2 linked regions of the Ruficoccus amylovorans genome follow. The protein of the gene in region 1 interacts with the protein of each later gene in a pairwise test. Links are inferred from orthologs where the notes say so. Each region holds a gene or a part of one and is shown in the gene's direction. Other genes may lie near its edges. The genes, in order: H5P28_RS02320 and H5P28_RS06955.

Region 1 (6,836 bases):
CCCCGCCCCGCGAAAACCAAACGCCCCTATGACTTGGGCGAACACGTGCCGCGCGGCGCCTGCTTGCCTTCGTTGAGCCAGGCCCAGGCCTTTTCGTAGCTGCGATTTTCCAGGTAGTGGGCCAGGTCGCCGGGGAGCTCGCGCTTGTTTTCGCGCAGCAGGCCGTCCAATGCGAGGACCGCCGCCGCCACATTTTGCTTATACACGATAATCGATTCGAGATTCTGATAAATACTATCTCTCAGGCTCATAGAAAACTAACGGAAATACTTGTCACAGCCTCAAGGTCAACGTATATCCTAACAATTGGGCTGCAAATACCCTAACGAGATGAAAAACCTCACCTTCGCCAACCGCTGGAACGCGGACTTGATCGACCAATATTATCAACGCTGGCTCGAAAACCCCGACGGGCTTGACCAGGAATGGCGCGCTTTCTTTGAAGGCTTCGAACTGGCGCAGCAGGTCGCCCTCAAGGGCGGGGCCTCTCCCCTGCCCGCTGCCGCCGGCGACACCGACCCGATCACGCAGTCGCGCGTCATTGGCGCGATCTACGCCTACCGCTCCATCGGGCACACGGAAGGCCGCTTCAACCCGCTCCAGGCCCGCGTGCTGGAAAACCCGCGCCTGAAGCTCGACCGCCTCGGTCTCGAAAGTATCGACCCGGAAAAGACTTTCCACACCGGCAACTACCTGGGCGGTGTGTTCATGAGCGTGCCGCAGCTGCTGCAGCGCCTCAAGCGCACCTACTGCGGCCACATCGGCTGCGAGTATATCCACATCCAGGAGACTCCGAAACGCCGCTGGCTCCAGGCCCGCATCGAGCCCAGCGACAACCAGCCCGATTTCAAGGCCGACCAGAAAATCCGCATCCTGCGCAAGGTCATGGAGGCCGAGCAGTTCGAGCGTTTCCTGCACACCCGCTATGTCGGGCAGAAGCGCTTCTCCCTCGAAGGGGCTGAGACCCTTATCGCCGCGCTCGACGTGCTGATCGAGAAGTGCCCCCTCATGGGCGTCGAGGAAATCGTCATGGGCATGGCCCACCGCGGCCGTCTCAACGTGCTGGCCAACATTTTAGGCAAATCCTACGAGTACATCTTCCGCGAGTTTTCTGAGAACTACATCCCCGACACCATCCACGGTGACGGCGATGTGAAGTACCACCTCGGCTTCGAGTGCACCCACAAGACCTCGACTGGCAAGGAAGTCGATCTGCGCCTGGCTGCCAACCCGAGCCACCTGGAGGCCGTTGACCCCGTGGTCGAGGGCAAGACCCGCGCCCGCCAGCGCATCCGCGGGGACTGGGACCGCAAGCGCGTGCTGCCCTTCCTCGTGCACGGCGACGCCGCCTTTGCCGGGCAGGGCGTGGTCATGGAGACGCTCAACCTCTCCCGCCTCAAGGGCTACCTCACCGGCGGCACGATCCACTTCGTCATCAACAACCAGATCGGCTTCACCACGGACCCGCGCGAGTCGCGCTCCAGCCGCTACTGCACCGACATCGCCAAGATGATCGAGGTGCCGATCTTCCACGTCAACGGGGACGACCCGCTCGCCGTCGCCCATGTCATGGACATCGCCCTGGAGTACCGGCAGCAGTTCGGCGACGACGTCGTGATCGACATGTACTGCTACCGCAAGCACGGCCACAACGAGTCCGACGAGCCGGGCTTCACCCAGCCGGGGCTTTACAAGCAGATTTCCCAGCACCCGGCCATCAGCCAGATTTTGCGCGAGCGCCTGGTCAAGGAAAAGGCCCTCACGGACGAGCAGGCCAACGACTTGACCAAGGAGTTCCAGCAGGCGCTCAACGACTCCTTCTTCCGCGTCAAAAAGGAGGAAGAAGAAAAGAGTACCAAGAAGAAAAAAACCTTCGAGGAGGCCTCCGCGATCAAGCAACCGGCCTACAACTTCGAGCCGGTCAAGACCGCCGTGACCAAGGGCGTGCTCACCCGCGTGGCCGAAACCCTCACCGCCATCCCGCCGAACTTCAAGCCCAACAGCAAGATCGCCCGTCAGGTCGAGACCAAGTGGGCCAACTTCCAGAAGGGCGGCGGCATCGACTGGGCTTTCGCCGAGCAGCTCTCCTGGGGCACGCTTCTGCTGGAAGGCACCCCGGTACGCATCTCCGGACAGGACAGCGAACGCGGCACCTTCAGCCAGCGCCACGCCGCCTTCTACGATGTGGAAACGCGCGTGCGCTACGTCCCCCTGCTCAACCTCGACCCCGACCAGGCCACCTTCTGCGTCCACAACTCCTCGCTCTCCGAGGCGGCTATCCTCGGCTTCGACTTCGGCTACTCGCTCGACTACCCCGACATGCTCGCCATGTGGGAGGCGCAGTTCGGCGACTTCAGCAACGGGGCGCAGACGCACTTTGACCAGTTCATCACCTCCAGCGAGTCCAAGTGGGGCCGCGTCTCCGGGCTGGTCATGCTCCTGCCGCACGGCTACGAGGGCCAGGGCCCCGAGCACTCCTCGGCCCGCCTTGAGCGCTACCTGCAGGCCTGCGCCGAGGACAACATCCAGGTCTGCATGATGACCACCCCCGCGCAGTACTTCCACGTCCTGCGCCGCCAGATGAAGCGCTCCTTCAAGAAGCCGCTCGTCATCATGGCCCCCAAAAGCCTCCTGCGCTACAAGGACTGCGTCTCCAGTGTAGAGGACATCACCAAGGGCCGCTTCCACGAGATCCTCGACGACGAACGCCCCGTCCAGAAGACCGAACGCATCGTCTTCTGCTCGGGCAAGGTTTACTACGACCTCATCAACCACCGCGCCGAAAACAAGATCACCAACACCACCATCATCCGCGTCGAGCAGCTCTACCCGATGAACGAGGAGCGCCTCGCGGAAATCCTCGACAAGTACAAGGGCTACAAGCACCTCGTCTGGTGTCAGGAGGAACCGCAGAACATGGGCGCGTGGACGCACATGTACCCGTACCTGCTCAAGGCCGCCGGACAGGCCCCGGTCTTCGCCGGACGCCAGGCCGCCGCCAGCCCCGCCCCCGGCTCGCTCTACCAGCACCGGATGGAGCAGCAGGCCCTCGTCGAAGAGGCATTCACCCTGTGAGATGTCCGAGCAACCGATCCGGAAACTGCTCTTTGTGTGTAGCATGAACAAGTGCCGCAGCCTGACCGCCGAAAAAATGCTTCAGCGCTCCGACTGCTATCAGGTACGTTCACGCGGCACGGCAAAGGGTGCCCGGATTCGGTTGACCGATCAGGACATCGGCTGGGCCGACGCCATCTTCACGATGGAGAAAAAACACACCGAACTGATCCGCACACGTTTCCGCACCAGCGGCAAGCCGCTGACCACGCTTTTCATCAAAGACATTTACCAACCCATGGAGCCCGCGCTTCAGGATGTGCTCCGCACCAAACTCGCGGCACACATCTTGTTGCCAGAGGCTCCCGAATCATCTTTAGTCCGCTAACGCCATTTAATTTACCCTCTCATGGCCACCGAAGTCAAAGTTCCCTCCCTGGGCGAGTCGATCACCAGCGGTATCCTCGCCTCCTGGCACGTCAACGACGGCGATTATGTCGCCAAGGACCAGCTCCTCTACGAACTGGAAACCGACAAAATCACCTCGGAGGGCATGGCCGAAGCCGCCGGTGTCATTTCGCTGAAAGTCGCCGAGGGTGACGAAGTCGAGATCGGCGCGACCGTGGCCGAGATTGACGAGTCCGCGAAGAAGCCCGCCAGTGCGCCGGAAGCTGCTGAGCAAAAGGAGGAAGCCCCCGCCAAGACCGAGAGCAAGCCGGAGGAAAAGCCCGCCCCCGCCAAGGAGGAACCGGCCCCCGCCAGCGCCCCCTCGGGCAAGGCCAAGGACCTGCCGCCCTCACCCGCCGTGCGCCGCATCGCCTCTGAGACCGGCATCGACCCGGCTCAGGTCGAGGGCACCGGCAAGGATGGCCGAGTGACCAAGGGCGACATGCTTCGCGCCGAGACGCGTCCTGCGACCAAGCCCGCCGCCAGTGCTCCGGCTCCAGCTGCGAAGGCCCCGACATCCGCCGCCGGGCAGGAAGGCCGCGTCACCCGCAAGAAGATGTCCCCGCTGCGCAAGAAGATCGCCGAGCGCCTTGTGGCCGCCACCCAGGAAGCCGCGCTGCTGACCACCTTTAACGAGGTGGACATGAGCCGCGTCATGGGCCTGCGCAAGAAGCATCAGGACGCCTTTGTCGCCCAACACGGGATCAAGCTCGGGTTCATGTCGTTCTTTGTGAAGGCCGTGGTCCACGCGCTCCAGGCCGTCCCGCAGATCAATACCCAGCTCGACGGCGACGTGCTCCTGCAAAACCACTTCTACGATGTGGGCGTGGCCGTCGGCACAGAGAAGGGGCTGGTCGTCCCGGTCGTGCGCGACTGCGACAAAAAGAGCTTTGCCCAGATCGAGCAGGACATCGCCGACTACGCCCAGGCCGCCCGCAATGGCAAGCTCACCATCGACGACCTGCAAGGCGGCGTCTTCACCATTTCCAACGGCGGCATCTACGGCTCCATGCTCTCGACGCCGATTCTCAACATGCCTCAGAGCGGCATCCTCGGCCTGCACAATATCCAGCAGCGCGCCGTCGTCGTCAACGGCGAGATCGTCGCCCGCCCGATGATGTACCTCGCCATGAGCTACGACCACCGCGTGGTCGATGGCAAGGAGGCCGTCACCTTCCTGGTCAAGATCAAGGAAGCCATCGAAGACCCCGACCGCCTGCTCTTCGGGATTTAGGCCACAGGCCTGAATCCCGTGTTTGAGAGTTCAGGGTTTGAGAGTTTGAAAGTTAATCTTTCGCACGCTCAAACGCCCCTCCTCCCAACTCTCAAACTTTCAAACCGTCAAACTTTCAAACTTCTTATGGATTACGACCTCATCGTTATTGGCAGCGGCCCCGGCGGCTACGTCGCGGCTATCCGCGCGGCCCAGCTCGGGCTCAAGACAGCCCTGGTGGAAAAAGACCCCGTCCTCGGCGGCACCTGCCTGAATGTCGGCTGCATCCCGAGCAAGGCGCTCCTGCACTCGACCGAAATTTTGCACACCCTTGAGCACAACGCCGCCGCCAGCGGCATCAGCGCCAAGGAAATCAAGACCGACATCGCCACCCTGATGAAAAAGAAGGAGGCCGTCGTCAACCAACTCAACAACGGGGTCAAAACCCTCGTCACCAAGCGCAAGATCGACATCGTGCAGGGTAAGGCACGCCTCGGCGGCAATGACAACAAGATCATTGTCGAGACGGACAAAGGCGGCCAAACGCTTGAGAGCAAGCATGTTATTATCGCCACCGGCTCCGTCCCGGTCGAACTGCCGTTTATGAAGTTCGACGGCAAGACTGTGGTCAGCAGCACCGAGGCTATCGCCTTTGACAAGGTGCCCGAAAAGCTCGTCGTCGTCGGCGCGGGTGCCATCGGGCTGGAAATCGGTTCGGTCTGGGCACGCCTTGGAAGCGAAGTCACCGTGGTCGAACTGCTCCCGCAGATCGCCCCCACCTACGATAAGGACGTGTCCAAACTCGCCGAACGCCTCCTGACCAAGCAGGGGCTCAAGTTCTCGCTCGGGGCCAAGGTCACCGGCGTCAAGACCGACAAGGGCAAGTCCGTGCTCACCGCCGAAAAAGACGGCAAGCCGCTCGAATTCCCCGCCGACAAGATCCTCGTCGCCGTCGGCCGCAAGCCCTGCACCAGCGGACTTGACCTCGACAAGGCCGGGGTCGAACTCGACGACAAGGGCCGCATCAAGACCGACGAGCACTTCCGCACCACCGCGCAGGGGATTTACGCCATTGGCGACGTGATCGCCGGGCCCATGCTCGCCCACAAGGCTGAGGAGGAAGGCGTCGCCTGCGTCGAATTGATCGCGGGCAAGGCCGGACACGTCAACTACGACCTCGTCCCCGGCGTCGTCTACACCGAGCCGGAAATCGCCTCGGTCGGCCTGGGCGAAGACGCCGCCAAGGAAAAAGGTCTCAAGGTCAACATTGGGAAATTCCCCTTCATCGCCAACGGGCGCGCCATCGCCACCGATGCCACCGACGGCTTTGTCAAGGTCATCGCCGATGCCGAAACCGACCGCCTCCTGGGCGTACAGATCATCGGCCGCAACGCCTCTGAGCTGATCGCCACCGCCGTCGCCCACATGGAGTACTCCGGCAGCGCCGAGGACTGGGCCCGCACCATGCACGCCCACCCCACCCTCTCCGAGTCCATGAAAGAAGCCGCCATGGCCGTCTCCAAATCCTCCATCCACTCCCTCTAACGGACGGCGATGGTAAACGCGGGGCTACGCGCCCCGCGTTCCTGCTAGCAGAAGTATGGCGGGGTTGGGCCGTTGAAGTCGGGGGCGGCCTGTTCGATACGGACGACGGAGCGGATGCCGCCACGGCCTTTCCAGATGGTTTCGATGCGCAACCAGCGGGGCTGGAGTTCGGCGCAGAGGTCGTCCATGATCTTGTTGGTCACGGCCTCGAAGAAGATCCCCTTGTTGCGGTAATCGTGCAGGTAGAGCTTGTAGTCCTTGAGTTCGACGCAGAGCTTGTCCGGCACGTAGGTCAGCACGACGGTGCCGAAGTCCGGGTGCCCCGTCTTCGGGCAGACGGAGGTGAACTCTTCAGCGATGTGCTGGATGACATAATCGCGACCGGGATTCGGGTTTTCAAAGGTTTCCATACGCCTACCCAATAGCGTCCCGGCCCGGCCATACAACCCCGTTTCGCAAAAAATCGTCCGCCGGTGTCAGCTTTTTCCCTAAAGTGCGACTATATTACCATTATGTTTACCTTGGCATTGATAACGGTTGCGGTGTGCGTGGGAGCCACGATCCTGTTTTCATGCTG
Region 2 (6,543 bases), on another replicon or contig:
CTATGGCACGTTGTTTCAGTCCGGAGTCGGCGATATTTCGCTGGCCGAGGAAGACCGCGGCGCCAAGCGCGAGAAGCTGATCCGCGCCTCGATGAAGGACGCCGGCCTCCAGATGCTCGACCAGAAAACGCCCGTGGCGGAGCTTTTCCACGACACGATCCGCGCCGAGCAGGACATCCGTCGTGAGCAGGGAGTGGACTTCCCCGAAGTGGACATTCTCGGGGTTTGGGAAGATCTCATCGGCCAGCTCGAAGCCTACGAACTGATCCGGGGCCGCGCCAGCCGCGCCGCCCTGCGCACGGTTTCCGTGCTCTATGAGGCCAATGTCAACCCCGCCGCGCCCATGCCGGGCGCGGTTGAGGCCATCGAGGGCCTGCTGGACAAGCAGAAGAGCCTCGGCATCATTTCGAACGCCCAGTTCTACACGCCTCTGCTTTTTGAGGCGTTTCTGGAAGGTAGCCCGCACGATCTCGGCTTCGAGGAAATCCTCTGCATCTGGTCCTTCGAGCACACCGTGGCCAAGCCCTCGCCCAAGCTTTTCGAGGTGGCGGCAGAGCGACTGCAGGCGCTCGACGGCATTGCTCCGGGCGAGACGCTCTTCATCGGCAACGACATGCGCAACGACATCGCCCCGGCGGCCAAGCTCGGTTTCAAGACCGCGCTCTTCGCCGGTGACAAGCGCTCTCTGCGCCTGCGCAAGGACGACGAAAGCTGCAAGGGCGTGAAGCCCGACCTTGTCATCACCGAGCTGGAGCAACTGCTGGAGTGTGTCTGAGCCTCGCCTGTAGTGGCGGAGCATGACAGCTGCGAATGTTTTAGATACTAGCAAAGCCCGGTCGCTGCAAGTCAGCACCGGGCTTGGTCGTGCGGCCTGGGTGTGCCCCAAAGGATTTGGTTAAGGGTACAGTAGTGCGGTGTTAGCCAAGTTCTTAACAAATGTTAATGGCCACAAAAAGGCACAAGAAGCACAAAAAACTTTGTGGATACAGAGATCGCTCTGTGTCTTTGCGCCTCTGCGGTGAAAATATTTTTATCAGGAACTAAGCTAATGTGCGGTTACCGGAGTTTGCTGCATATTTTTTGGGGACTATGCGCCCCCAAGCCCCGCAGCAGGCATAGCCTGCACTTTCGATGCTGCCGCATCGCGTCAGGGATTGTTGCTTTTAGCTTGGCTAAAAGCAACAATCCCTGAGGAACATCCAAACTGGGTTGCACCCCAAAACTTATGCGAGGAACTTAGCTCGCAGCACACTAACGGGATACTAGGTCCGGATAAAGGGGCCGGCGGCGGGATCGACGGACTCGCGGGTGTTGATGACGGCCCCGGTAGGCTGGGCCAGCGGGCCGTTGAGAAGCGGATCGTCGGTGTCGTGCATCCAGTTTTCCAGCCGCTGGTTCATTTCCGTCAGGATGTCGGCACAGGCCGGGTCATGGGCGAGATTGCGGCTCTCGTTGGGGTCGAGGAGCAGGTCGTAGAGCTGGATTTCTTCGCGCGGGGTCTCGCCCCAGCCGGTTTTAAGCAGGAGCGCCTTGGAGGGGCTCTGGTCGATGTTCGAGAGCGGGCGGCGCAGGTCCTGATCGAAGAGGCGGATCAAGTTATAGCGCTGGGTGCGTACGGAGCGCATGGGCTCGCTGGCGGCGTGAAAACTGACTTCGCTGAAAAGGTCTTCGCGGATCTCGGGCGCGGAGCCTTCGAAAAGCGGGCGCATGCTGAAGCCCTCCAGGTGCTCAGGGGCGGGGAGCCCGAGCAGGTCGCAGACGGTCGGGTAAACATCCAAGTGCGAAACCAGCGCGTCCACCGCCTGGCCGGAGGCGGGGTTGCCGGGGTAGTCCATCATCAGGGTGACGCCCGTCCCGTGTGCGGTGAGGTTGCACTTCATACGGGGGAAGGCGATCCCGTGGTCCGTCGTGATGATGACGAGGCTGTTCTTGTCGAGGCCGTGTTGCCGGATCGCGTCGAGGACGCGCCCGATGCAGGTGTCTGAGTGCGCGACGGCGTGGCGGTACTCGGCCATGTCCTTGCGGATTTCCGGCGTGTCCGGTAACGGGTCGGGCGGTTTAACATAGGCCTCGGGCTCCAGTTCCGGGTCCACCGGGTCGAAAGGCCGATGCGGGAAAAACAGCCCGAAGGAAAGGAAAAAGGGTCGCTCGTGCTGCTGGTTTAGGAAATCGAGCGCGTGTTGCGTCCAACCCCGGTCGGTGGCGGCAAGGGTGTCGAGATTTTCCTCGTGGACAATTTCGTAGGGCATCTGCTCGGGGGCGCTGTGGAACTCGTGCTGGATGCCGCAGAGCGCGGTGAGGAAGCCCTGTCCCCGGAGGTAGGCGGCCAGGTGGTGTTCGGGGTGGGTGAACTTGAATCCCCGGTGTGCCAGGCCGAGCATGCCGGACTCGTGCGGGGTGACGCCGGTCAGCAACCCGGCGCGGCTGGGGGAGCAGGTCGGGCCACAGCAGTGGGCCTGCCGGAAAAGCGTCCCGTGGCGGGCGAAGGCCTGCAGGTTTGGCGTGGACACCTGATGCCCATAGGGCGAGATGTAGCGCCCCATGTCGTGGGTGTGGATGTAGATGACGTTGCGGATCGGGTGGGACATGACAGGGTCGAGTCTGAAGTCAAAAATAGCTCCTAGCCGCTAGCTGCGCGGGATCGGTGAAGTATGCGCGTTCTCGCCCGGTGGTGTCGAGTCATCTGTCGGTTAAAATGAACCGCGTTGTCGGGAAACTGATTTGCGCGGAAGCTTGGCAAGCGCGAGGGAGAGGGCAGCGAAGCACGCGCGGACGGGGAAGGAATCCACCCGCAGGGCGAGTTTAGGCTTTTCGCGGCGGGGTTTTCGGCATGGACTGTCGGGCTCCATGCTTCAGGTCTCACAGCTCAGCAAAGCCTTCGGTAGCCAGGTCCTGTTCGAGGACGTGACGTTCCGCATCAACCGCGAGCACCGCGTGGCCCTCGTGGGCCCCAACGGCGCGGGCAAGACCACGCTCTTTTCCATCCTTTTGGGCGGGACCGATCCGGACGGCGGGCTCGTCGATATCGAGCGCGGTGCCCGTATCGGCTACCTGCCTCAGGAGACCGCGCCCGAGGGCGAGGAAACGGTGATCGAGATTGCCGCCGGGGTCACCCCCGAGCACGCCCGTGTGCGCAAGATCATCGGCGACTGCGAGCGGGCGGGGGACACGACTTCCAGCCTCTACGCCGACGCCGTCGCCCGCTACACCGAGCTGGGCGGCTACCAGACCGAGCCCAAGGCCAAACGCATCCTGGCAGGCCTGTCCTTTCGCGATAGCGACTATGACCGCCCGGCCCGGTCCTTGAGCGGCGGGTGGGTCATGCGTGCGCACCTTGCCCGTTTGCTCGCCGCCGAGCCGGACCTGCTCATGCTCGACGAGCCGACCAACCACCTCGACCTGGAGTCGCTGGGCTGGTTTCAGAATTATTTAAAGAGCTATCCGGGGGCGATTTTCCTCATCTCGCACGACCGCGCCTTTCTCAACGCGCTGGTCGATCACGTGCTGGAAATCCGCCATCACCGCATCCACAGCTACCGCGGCAACTACGACGACTACGTCGAGGAAGCTGCCGCCCGCGACGCACAGCAACTGGCCGCCTACCGCAGCCAGCAAAACAAGATCGCGCAACTGGAACGCTTCATCGACCGCTTCGGGGCCAAGAACACGAAGGCCACGCAGGCCAAGTCGAAGCAGAAGCAGATCGACCGGATGGACCGGATCGAGGCTCCGCAGGAAAAGGCCCGCACGCTCAAGGTGAAATTCCCGCAACCCCCGGCCAGCGGTCAGCGCCTGATCAAGCTGGAGGACGTGCATTTCTCCTACGGGGAGCATCGGGTGTACCAAGGGATCGACTTTCAGGCCGAGCGCGGCGAGCGGATCGTGCTGGTCGGCCCCAATGGCGCGGGCAAGTCAACCCTGCTCAAACTTCTGGCCGGAGCGCTGATCCCGACCGCGGGCGAGCGCACGCTCGGCCACAACGCCAAGCCCGGCTATTTTTCCCAGAGCCGCCTCGACGTGCTCAACGCCGATAACACCGTGCTGGAGGAAGTCCAGAGCATCAACCGCGCGATCAACGAGACCGAGGCACGCACCGTGCTGGGTTCGTTCCTGTTTACGGGGGACTCGGTTTTCAAAAAAGTGGCTGTACTCTCCGGTGGTGAGAAATCCCGCCTCGCCCTGATCAAGCTCCTGCTCGACCCGCCGAATCTGCTGCTGATGGACGAGCCGACGACGCACCTCGACATCGCCAGTATCGACGCGCTCATTGCCGCGTTGGAGAACTATAACGGAACGCTCGTCTTCATCAGCCACGACGTTTACTTCATCCGTAAAATCGCCCGCAGCGTGCTCCACATCAGCGCGGGCGCGCTGACCGCCTACGCGGGCGACTACGATTATTACCTGTTCAAGTCCCGCAGCGAGGACGAGCGCGCCGCCCTCACCGCTGGGGAAAAGCTCAGCAACCAGCGCCCGGGCGAAGTCGTGAGAACTTCCGGGGAAAATGCCCCGGCGGAGAACTCGTCTTTCAAATCCCGCGAGCAGAAGCGGGCGGAGGCCCAGGCCCGCCAGCAACGGGCGAAAATCCGGGCTGAAGTCGATGGCCTCGAAGAGCGTATCTGTGGCCTGGAGGACCGCCAACGCGCCCTGACCGAACAGTTGGAAGATCCCGCCCTGTACGAGCGTGACAGTGCCAAGGTGATGCAGCTCAATCGCGACCTGCTCGCGCTCAACGACGAGTTGGAGCGCCTGAACGAGGAGTGGATGGAGGCTACAGAGCGGCTGGAGGCAATTTCGGAGTCCTAACCGTTGGATGCTTTATGGTATAGCCTCCGGTGCATGAAAAGTGGCCTTATGTATGAAATATAATCGTCGTGGCGTTCGTTTATGCACCTGTTCCTTCGCTCGCTAAGTCTGCGTGAGAAAGGGATTTGCTATATAAATTGACAAACTTGATAAAAAAACTTGCTTGTGGCTCAAGCATCGTCATTTTCAGTTCTTTCCCGATTTTTTGACGGGCTGTAGCGCAGTCTGGTAGCGCGCTTCGTTCGGGACGAAGAGGTCCAGGGTTCGAATCCCTGCAGCCCGATTTATTTTCAGGCCCGGTGGAATGCTGGGTCTTTATTCCTGCGAGGGGCTTAATCGTATTCCTTGCGGGCCGTTCACCGGGATATTCTCTCGCTTTTCAAGCCGTCGTTTCATCCGTTAATTCGCTTTCATGTTGACATGGATTCTGAGTTTATTTACAGGAGTAAATAAAGACGGGCATTAGGCCTGACTTCCACCCCTCATTGAGCTTATTTACAAACTGTATCCCCTGACATGCCCCATGTATCCCATCACGCCGAATGGCGAGACATGCCTCGCAGAAACACGCGCTGTGGTTTTGCGCTTATCATCTCGCTCACGTTGATGGCCTTCATTTTTCTGCTGCTTGTCAGTGTGGCCACGCTGACGAAAGTCGAAACGTCATCTGTCGCCATTACGCAAGTTCAGACGCAAGCCCGCCAGAATGCTCTTTTTGCGATGGAAATGGCTATGGCGGAGCTTCAACGCGCGGCGGGCCCCGACCAGCGTAGCACCGCCAGCGCGGCACTCGGTGAGGCCGACACGCAAAACGGTGGCAGCACGGCTCACCGGACCGTCCAGAACGGATTAACCGAGGCTCGCAACGGTGCTCGCCACTGGACCGGTGTTTGGGGGAACAAGGATGTCGGCGAACGCATTTATACGGCGACACCGGCTCCCATTTTACTCAACTGGCTGGTCAGCGGGAACGAAGGGGCGGCCTTTTCCGTTGCCGCACAAGGAAACGTCGTTTCGTCCGCCATCACCGCCGGCGACGGCTCGATTTTTGCTCCCGATAACGGCTCCATTCCGGCATCCCTCGATCTCGGCGCGCTTTCGGTTGACGAGGAGTGGGCGCTGCTGGTGGGGCCGGGCAGTGTCAGCGACGAACAGGACTATGTGGTCGCCCCTCAGGTTCATCTGGACGAGACCAACAGCTATGCCTGGTGGGTCGGAGACGAAGGTATCAAGGCTGATTTTGGCGCGTACAAGCCCTATGCCGGAACTGCGGTGGACAATACGACGCTGGATGGCCGGTATTGGCTCAGCCTCGCCCAGCGCAATGGAGTGGAGTTGATGACTGGCTTCGAAAATTACCCGCTCCTGCTGGATGAGGATAATATCGCGCAGGTGGAGAATGTCTTGCAGCGCGATCAGGTGCGCCTGTCCGTCCCCACTGTCAGTGAGCAGCAAATGAAAGCGCGTTTTCACGATCTGACGGCGTCCGCCTGGGGCGTTCTGGCAGACAACCGCAATGGCGGACTGCGGCGAGACCTCACCGGGCATCTTCATGGGGGCACCCTTACCGGCAAAGTGATTCCCACGCTCACCTACAGCGAGGACGCCGCCTTGCGCAACGAGATCAACTCCTTGAGCAACCCGCGCTGGGAGCAGTTGAAGTCTTTTTGGGACCAGGTTGCGTCGGTCGCCGAAACGGGCTATGTCGATGTGGGCTCGACCGTCGGTGATGCCAAT

Evidence for each region.
Region 2: the proteins of H5P28_RS02320 (region 1) and H5P28_RS06955 interact in binary tests that used the Escherichia coli proteins (3 or more experiments, as listed by UniProt). The link is inferred for Ruficoccus amylovorans from one-to-one orthologs.

The regions. Positions count from the first base shown.
Region 1 is NZ_JACHVB010000012.1:292,839-299,674, reverse strand. Bases 5-3,275 are described here. They hold H5P28_RS02320 (2-oxoglutarate dehydrogenase E1 component), read left to right. Parts: upstream 5-330; coding sequence 331-3,075; downstream 3,076-3,275. Other genes in these bases: H5P28_RS02315 (protein tyrosine phosphatase), read left to right, coding at 3,077-3,275; H5P28_RS02325 (hypothetical protein), read right to left, coding at 27-251. Outside these bases: more of H5P28_RS02315, read left to right, coding at 3,276-3,442; odhB (2-oxoglutarate dehydrogenase complex dihydrolipoyllysine-residue succinyltransferase), read left to right, coding at 3,464-4,735; lpdA (dihydrolipoyl dehydrogenase), read left to right, coding at 4,862-6,259; queF (preQ(1) synthase), read right to left, coding at 6,304-6,669; H5P28_RS02295 (hypothetical protein), read right to left, coding at 6,759-6,836. UniProt on the Escherichia coli protein: E1 component of the 2-oxoglutarate dehydrogenase (OGDH) complex which catalyzes the decarboxylation of 2-oxoglutarate, the first step in the conversion of 2-oxoglutarate to succinyl-CoA and CO(2).
Region 2 is NZ_JACHVB010000020.1:116,341-122,883, forward strand. Bases 2,349-5,326 are described here. They hold H5P28_RS06955 (ABC-F family ATP-binding cassette domain-containing protein), read left to right. Parts: upstream 2,349-2,847; coding sequence 2,848-4,806; downstream 4,807-5,326. Other genes in these bases: H5P28_RS06950 (sulfatase family protein), read right to left, coding at 2,349-2,588. Outside these bases: H5P28_RS06945 (HAD family hydrolase), read left to right, coding at 1-775; more of H5P28_RS06950, read right to left, coding at 1,263-2,348; H5P28_RS06965 (hypothetical protein), read left to right, coding at 5,413-6,543. UniProt on the Escherichia coli protein: Genetic data indicate it may be involved in ribosome assembly or function.